DNA from 2 places in the Brevundimonas sp. TWP1-3 genome. Region 1 is predicted to be linked to the other one. Evidence: predicted binding sites of a transcription regulator. Region 1 holds the regulator's gene; the other holds the start of a gene.
What was found. Region 1 encodes HrcA, which represses chaperone genes, less so after heat shock. Its sites were predicted from a motif close to GTTAGCANTCNNNNNNNNNGANTGCTAAC; they were not measured.
Positions count from the first base shown of each region.

Region 1 (3,554 bases):
CATCGATCACGTCGGTGTTCGACGCCGACTCATTGGACGCGGGCGCTCCGGGGCCGGAGGGCTGACAGCCGGCCATCAGCACGGCGCAGACGGCAAGCGAAAGCCATTGGGATCGACGCATCGACTTGTCTCCGGTCAGGACCAACCGGGCAAGAATGCCTGCCTGCGACCGAGGGCGAAACCCCCTATCGCTTCACGGCCGCCAGCGCCGCCTTCTGCAAGGCGAACAGTTCGGTGCAGCCGGTCTCGGCCAGCGAGAACAGCCGGTCGAACTCGGCGCGCGAGAAACCGCGCTTCTCGCCCGTGGCCTGGACCTCGACGATCTGGCCCGAACCGGTCAGGACGAAGTTCGAATCCGCCTCGGCCTCGGAGTCCTCTTCGTAATCCAGGTCCAGAACGGGCACGCCGTTGCAGATGCCGCACGACACGGCCGCCACCTGGTCCAGGATCGGGTCGGATTTCAGCACGCCCTCGTCGCGCAGATAGTTCAGGGCCGAGGCCATGGCGACCCAGGCGCCGGTGATGGAGGCCGTGCGGGTGCCGCCGTCGGCCTGGATCACGTCACAGTCCAGCACGACCTGACGCTCGCCCAGGGCCTTCAGATCGACGACAGCGCGCAGGCTACGGCCGATCAGGCGCTGAATCTCCTGCGTCCGGCCCGACTGCTTGCCGGCGGCGGCTTCGCGGCGGCCGCGGGTGTGGGTGGCGCGGGGCAGCATGCCGTATTCCGCCGTGACCCAACCCTGGCCCTTGCCGCGCATCCAGCCGGGAATGCTCTCCTCGACCGAGGCGGTCACCAGCACCTTGGTGTGGCCGAAGGTGATCAGGCACGAGCCCTCGGCATAGCGGTTGACGCCGGTCTCGATGGTCACGGGACGCAGTTGGTCGTCGGTGCGTTGCGAATGGCGCATGATGAGTCCTTGGAAGCTGAGGCGGCGGTGCTTATCCTGAAACCGTGAGCCTGTATGCCCCCAAAACCCCGCCGTTCGATGGCGCCCAATCCCCAGGCATGGCCTTAGCGGGACTGGCGGGGCTGGACGCACGCGCCCGCGACATCTTCCGCCGCATCGTCGAGAGCTATCTGGAGACGGGCGAGCCGGTCGGATCGCGCACCCTGTCGCTGGGCGGGATCGCCCTGTCCCCGGCCTCGATCCGCAACACGATGCAGGACCTGACCCTGGCCGGGCTGCTGGCTGCGCCGCATACCTCGGCGGGGCGTATCCCGACCCACGCCGGCCTGCGGCTGTTCGTGGACGGCCTCTTGGAAGTCGGTGACCTGACCAAGGAAGAGCGGCGCGAGATCGACGGACGGCTGGCGGGGCGCGGGCGCAACTTCGAATCCGCCTTGGACGAGGCGTCCAACCTGTTGTCCGGCCTGGCTGGGGGCGCGGGGGTGGTTTCCAGCCCCGTGCGCGATTCCGGGGTCAAGCACGTCGAGTTCGTGGCCCTGGGCGGGGATCAGGCCCTGGCGGTGATCGTCGCCGACGACGGCACGGTCGAGAACCGGATCATGACCCTGTCGGCGGGCGTCACGCCGTCCACCTTGGTCGAGGCCTCCAACTTCCTCAATGCGCGCCTGCGCGGCCGGCCCTTCGCCGACGCCAAGCGCGAGATGACGCACGAGCTTGAAATCGCCCGGCGCGAACTGGACCAGACCGCGGCCCGCCTGGTCGAGGACGGGTTCGCCGCCTGGTCAGGGGGCCCCGACCGCGAGCGCGCCCTGATCGTGCGAGGACGGGCCAATCTGCTGCAGGACGGCGAGGGGCTGGCGGACCTGGAGCGAGTGCGCGTCCTGTTCGACGACCTGGAGCAGAAGGAACAGCTGATCGGCCTGCTGGACGGCGTCGATGCGGCCCAGGGCGTGCGCATTTTCATCGGCGCGGAAACACGGTTGTTTTCACTTTCGGGTTCCGCCGTGATCGCGGCGCCCTATATGAGCGGCCGACAAAGGGTTCTGGGCGCCATCGGCGTCATAGGCCCCGCAAGACTGAACTACGCCCGTGTCATTCCGTTGGTGGACTATACCGCCCGGGTGCTGGGCCGGATGCTGGACGGGAACGACAAGTGAGCGACAAACCCCTTAACGACGAATTCGACGCCCTGGATGCGGCCGAGACCGACGCCGAACACGGCCTGGACGCCCACCCTTCTGAAAATCGGGGTGACGATCTGACGCCCCTGGACGCCGTCATCGCCGAGCGCGACGAGTGGAAGGACCGCGCCCTGCGCGTCGCCGCCGAGATGGAGAACCTGAAGCGCCGTTCGGAGACGCAACAGAACGACGCCCGCGCCTTCGCCATCCAGCGCTTCGCCAAGGACCTGCTGGGCGTGGCCGACAATCTGGAACGCGCCCTGATGGCCGCGCCCAAGGACGCCGAGGGCGCCACCGCCGGCCTGGTGACCGGGCTGGAACTGACCCAGAAGGCCCTGCTTCAAGCCTTCGACAGCAATGGCCTGAAGCGCGTCGCGCCGGAAGCCGGCGAAGCCTTCAACCCGCACCTTCACCAGGCGATGATGGAACAGCCGTCGGACACGGTGCCCGCCGGATCGGTGCTCCAGACCATGCAGTCGGGCTTCGAACTGTTCGGCCGCACCGTCCGTCCCGCCATGGTCATCGTCGCCGCCAAGGGCTCCGGCGCGCAAAGCCCCAACCCCTACGGCGCCGCGCAGGCGCCCGAAGGTCAGGCCTTCGACGGCAAGGCCTGATCCCGGGTCAGCGGGCGGCGTCGGTCAGAACTGACGCCGCCAGGCCCCGATCAGTGCGAACTCCAGCGCGGCGTCCGCCACATGGCGCGGCTCGCGGCTGGCCACGGCCTGCAATGTCATGCTGGAGCCGTCCCACAGCCGACGCTCGCCGCCCAGGATGAAGTCGATCTGGCGACCGCTGGGCGACGCCGAGAAGCTGCGCCGCGAATAGGTCAGCGGGTCGAAATATTCGACCGGCACATCGGCCAGCAGCGCCAAGAAGGTCCCGCTCTCGATCCGAAGCGGCTGCGACAGGGTGAAGCTGATCCGGTCGCATACCATCGTACAGCCGGTCAGCAGGCCCAGCCGCCAGTTCGAACTGATCGCCGCCTGATCCATCGACAGGAACCGTCCCTCGATCTGCGTCGACCCCATGCCCGCTTCGCCGATCAGTCGCAGACCCGGCCTCAACGTCCAGTCGCCGCCCACGGCATAGAAGCTGGTGCGCGACGGCAGGGCGAAGTCCGACCCGCCGGGCAGGAAGGCGCCCAAGGGCCCAAGACGTTCATCCAAGGCGCCGACGCTGAACGACAGGCCGCCCTCGGCGCCCCGCCATCCGATCGCCGCCCGACTATAGGTCGAGGCGTCCTCCTCCACGCGGCGCAGGGGCATGCGGCGGTCGCCGCCGCCGCTTTCGGCCGACACGGTCACGGCGCCGAACCGCATCGCGCCGCGCACCGCATGGTCGGCCTGGGCCAGGGATGCAAACCCATCGCCGGCCGAGCCTTCGAACGGCGACGCCGCCCCGCCCTTGCCCTGCCAGACGGAGAAGTTCATCCGGCCGGTTTCCAGGTCCAGCATCGCCTCCT
Region 1 covers NZ_JAFCTP010000001.1:407,472-411,025, reverse strand. The annotation lists gene ACP693_RS02075 (hypothetical protein) at 1-121, opposite strand, end outside; gene rph (ribonuclease PH) at 186-911, opposite strand; gene hrcA (heat-inducible transcriptional repressor HrcA) at 1,010-2,068, shown strand; gene grpE (nucleotide exchange factor GrpE) at 2,065-2,706, shown strand; gene ACP693_RS02055 (S8 family peptidase) at 2,731-3,554, opposite strand, start outside.

Region 2 (3,554 bases), on a different contig from region 1:
CCCAGACCGTGCCGGCCGAGTTCGTGATCGTGGCCAAGACGCATGTCGATGCGCCGGAATCGCCGCTCTGGTCGAATGCCCTGGCGCAAGGCCAGGCCCTGATGCTGGGCAAGACGACCGAGGCGGCCAAGGCCGAAGGTCTGGCCCAAGGCTTGGCGGAAGAGGAAGCGACCCGTCTGGCGCCGCACCGCACCTTCACCGGCAACCGCCCCTCGACGGCCATCGTCATGGAGCGGCTGACGCCCCAGGCCCTGGGCTCATTGCTGGCCCTCTATGAGCACAAGACCTTCGTCGAGGGCGTGATCTGGGACATCAACAGCTTCGACCAGTGGGGCGTCGAACTGGGCAAGGTGCTGGCCAAGGCGATCCTGAAGGATGTGGACGCCGGCGGTCCGTCGTCCGATCTGGACCCGTCCACGGCGGCCTTGATGACGCGGTTGATGGGCTGACGAAGAAAGGGCCCGGCCTTGCGGCCGAGCCCTTCGTTCTTCTCAGATCGTCGCGCGACTACCAGCGGCGATCGTGGCGGTAATCCCGGCGATCGTCGCGGCGGTCATAACGTTGCTCGCGGCGATAATCGCGGTAGTCGCGGCGCTGTTCGTAGCGCGAGTCGCGGCTGTTGATGCCGTGCTCGCGTTCCCAGTGGCCCTGGTTCCGGTAGCACTGGCCGCCGCGATAATATTCGCAGCCCGAGCCGCGGTTCGACGACGCCACGGCGCCGATGGCCGCGCCGCCCAAGGCGCCGCCCGCGATATAGCGGCCGTCGCCGTTGCCGTAGATGGCGCCGGCCAGACCGCCGACGGCTGCGCCGATCAGGGCGTTGCGGCCGGTGTCGTCGCGATCACGCGATTGGGCCGAGGCCGGGGCGGCCATCAGGCTCATGGCGACGACCGGGGCGGCGACGGCGGCGGTGATCTTCAGCAAGTTGGACATGGTCGTCTCCTTTTATTTTCGGGCCGGTTCGGCGTTTCCGAGAAAGGAAATGCATCCAGCGTTGAAACGGTTCTGCCAGCCTGTGCTTGAACAGCCCCGGAGCCCGCCATTCATTTTCGGTTCATTTGTCGCGGAAGTTTCGCAGACGGCCGGCGATGGCGCGCTTGACGCTGGCCCCTGCTCTGACTACCTCCCGGTCGCGTTAGCACTCTCGACGGTCGGCTGCCAAAACGGTGATCGAAGAGAGGCTGGCCCACCGTTTTCAAGTCGCCCCCGTCCGGGGGTACATAAGGAGAGAACCGATGGCGTTTCGTCCGCTCGGCGACCGCGTGCTGGTTAAGCGCGTTGAAGAAGAATCCAAGACCAAGGGCGGGATCATCATCCCCGACACCGCCAAGGAAAAGCCGCAGGAAGGCGAAGTCGTCTCCGTCGGCCCCGGCGTTCGTGACGAATCCGGCAAGGTCAACGCCCTGGAGCTGAAGGCCGGCGACCGCATCCTGTTCGGCAAGTGGTCGGGCACGGAAGTGAAGATCGACGGCGACGACCTGATCATCATGAAGGAATCCGACGTCCTGGGCGTGCTGTCCTAAGCACCCGACGTTCGATCTTCTTCAATCAATCCATCTAGATAGGAGCTGCCCGCATGGCCGCTAAAATCGTACAGTTCAACACCGACGCGCGCGACAAGATGCTGCGCGGCGTCAACGTCCTCGCCAACGCCGTCAAGGTGACGCTCGGTCCCAAGGGCCGCAACGTCGTGATCCAGAAGTCCTTCGGCGCTCCGCGCTCGACCAAGGACGGCGTGTCGGTCGCCAAAGAGATCGAGCTGGAAGACGCCTTCGAAAACATGGGCGCCCAGATGATCCGCGAAGTCGCTTCGAAGACGAACGACAAGGCCGGTGACGGCACCACCACCGCGACCGTCCTGGCGCAATCGATCGTGCAGGAAGGCCTCAAGGCCGTCGCCGCCGGCATGAACCCGATGGATCTGAAGCGCGGCATCGACAAGGCCGTCACCGCTGTCCTCGCCGACATCAAGGCCTCGGCCAAGAAGGTCGAGAACAACTCCGAGATCGCCCAGGTCGGCACCATCTCGGCCAACGGCGACGCTGAAGTCGGCGAAATGATCGCCAAGGCCATGGCCAAGGTCGGCAACGAAGGCGTCATCACGGTTGAAGAAGCCAAGACCGCCGAGACCGAGCTGGACGTCGTCGAAGGCATGCAGTTCGACCGCGGCTACCTGTCGCCCTACTTCATCACCAACGCCGACAAGATGGAGGTTCAACTCGAAGAGCCTCTGATCCTGCTGTTCGAGAAGAAGCTGTCGTCGCTGCAGGCCATGCTGCCGATCCTGGAAGCCGTCGTGCAATCGGGCCGTCCGCTGGTGATCATCGCCGAGGACATCGAAGGCGAGGCTCTGGCGACCCTGGTGGTCAACAAGCTGCGGGGCGGCCTGCGCGTCGCCGCCGTCAAGGCGCCGGGCTTCGGCGATCGCCGCAAGGCCATGCTGGAGGACATCGCCGTCCTGACCGGCGGCCAGGTCATCTCGGAAGACCTGGGCATCAAGCTTGAGAACGTCACGATCGACATGCTCGGCAAGGCCAAGAAGGTCACGATCACCAAGGACGACACCACCATCGTGGACGGCGTCGGCGGCAAGGAAGAGATCGAGGCCCGCATCGGCCAGATCAAGCGCCAGATCGAGGACACCACCTCGGACTACGACAAGGAAAAGCTGCAGGAACGTCTGGCCAAGCTGGCCGGCGGCGTCGCCGTCATCCGCGTCGGCGGCTCGACCGAAGTCGAAGTGAAGGAAAAGAAGGACCGCGTCGACGACGCCCTGAACGCCACGCGTGCAGCCGTTGAAGAAGGCATCGTCCCCGGCGGTGGCATCGCCCTGCTGAAGGCGACCAAGGCGCTTGACGGCCTGACCGGCGACAACGCCGACCAGACCGCCGGCATCGCCATCATCCGTCGCGCCATCCAGGCCCCGATCCGCCAGATCGTGGAAAACGCCGGCGTCGAAGGCTCGATCGTCGTGGGCAAGGTGCTGGAAAACAGCTCCGCCACCTACGGCTTCAACGCCCAGACGGAAGAATACGGCGACCTGGTCGCCATGGGCGTGATCGACCCGGCCAAGGTGGTTCGCACCGCCCTGACCGACGCCGCCTCGGTGGCCTCGATCCTGATCACGACCGAAGCGGCCGTCGCCGACGCCCCCAAGAAAGGCGGCTCCGGCGGCGCCCCCGACATGGGTGGAATGGGCGGCATGGGCGGCATGGACTTCTAAGTCCAAGTCCTCCGAAGCTGAAATGCAGAAGGGCGGGGTCGCGAGACCCCGCCCTTTTTGTTTGGCTCACTTCCCTGTTCGCGAAGGCGAACGGAGAGGACAGGCGGTCGCGTCAGCGAGCGCCAGGAGAGGGCGACCGGGTGTCAGAAGCGGGCAGAGAGATCGTTTGCGTCCAAGTCGCCCCCTCCTGATCGTTACGCGATCTGTCCTCCCCATCGGCCTGCGCCGATGGGGAGGTGAGGGTTATTGTCTCAAAACTCCGAGATCGCGCCCGGCCGGCGTGAGCGGGTCTTCAGCCACATGACGCCCAGCAGGTCCGAGAAGGACGCCC
Region 2 covers NZ_JAFCTP010000002.1:744,438-747,991, reverse strand. The annotation lists gene pgi (glucose-6-phosphate isomerase) at 1-449, shown strand, start outside; gene ACP693_RS15570 (hypothetical protein) at 508-933, opposite strand; gene groES (co-chaperone GroES) at 1,236-1,523, shown strand; gene groL (chaperonin GroEL) at 1,577-3,223, shown strand; gene ACP693_RS15555 (glycosyltransferase family 2 protein) at 3,475-3,554, opposite strand, start outside.
Region 2: the regulator HrcA is predicted to act here: its motif matches at 1,135-1,163, upstream of groES (co-chaperone GroES).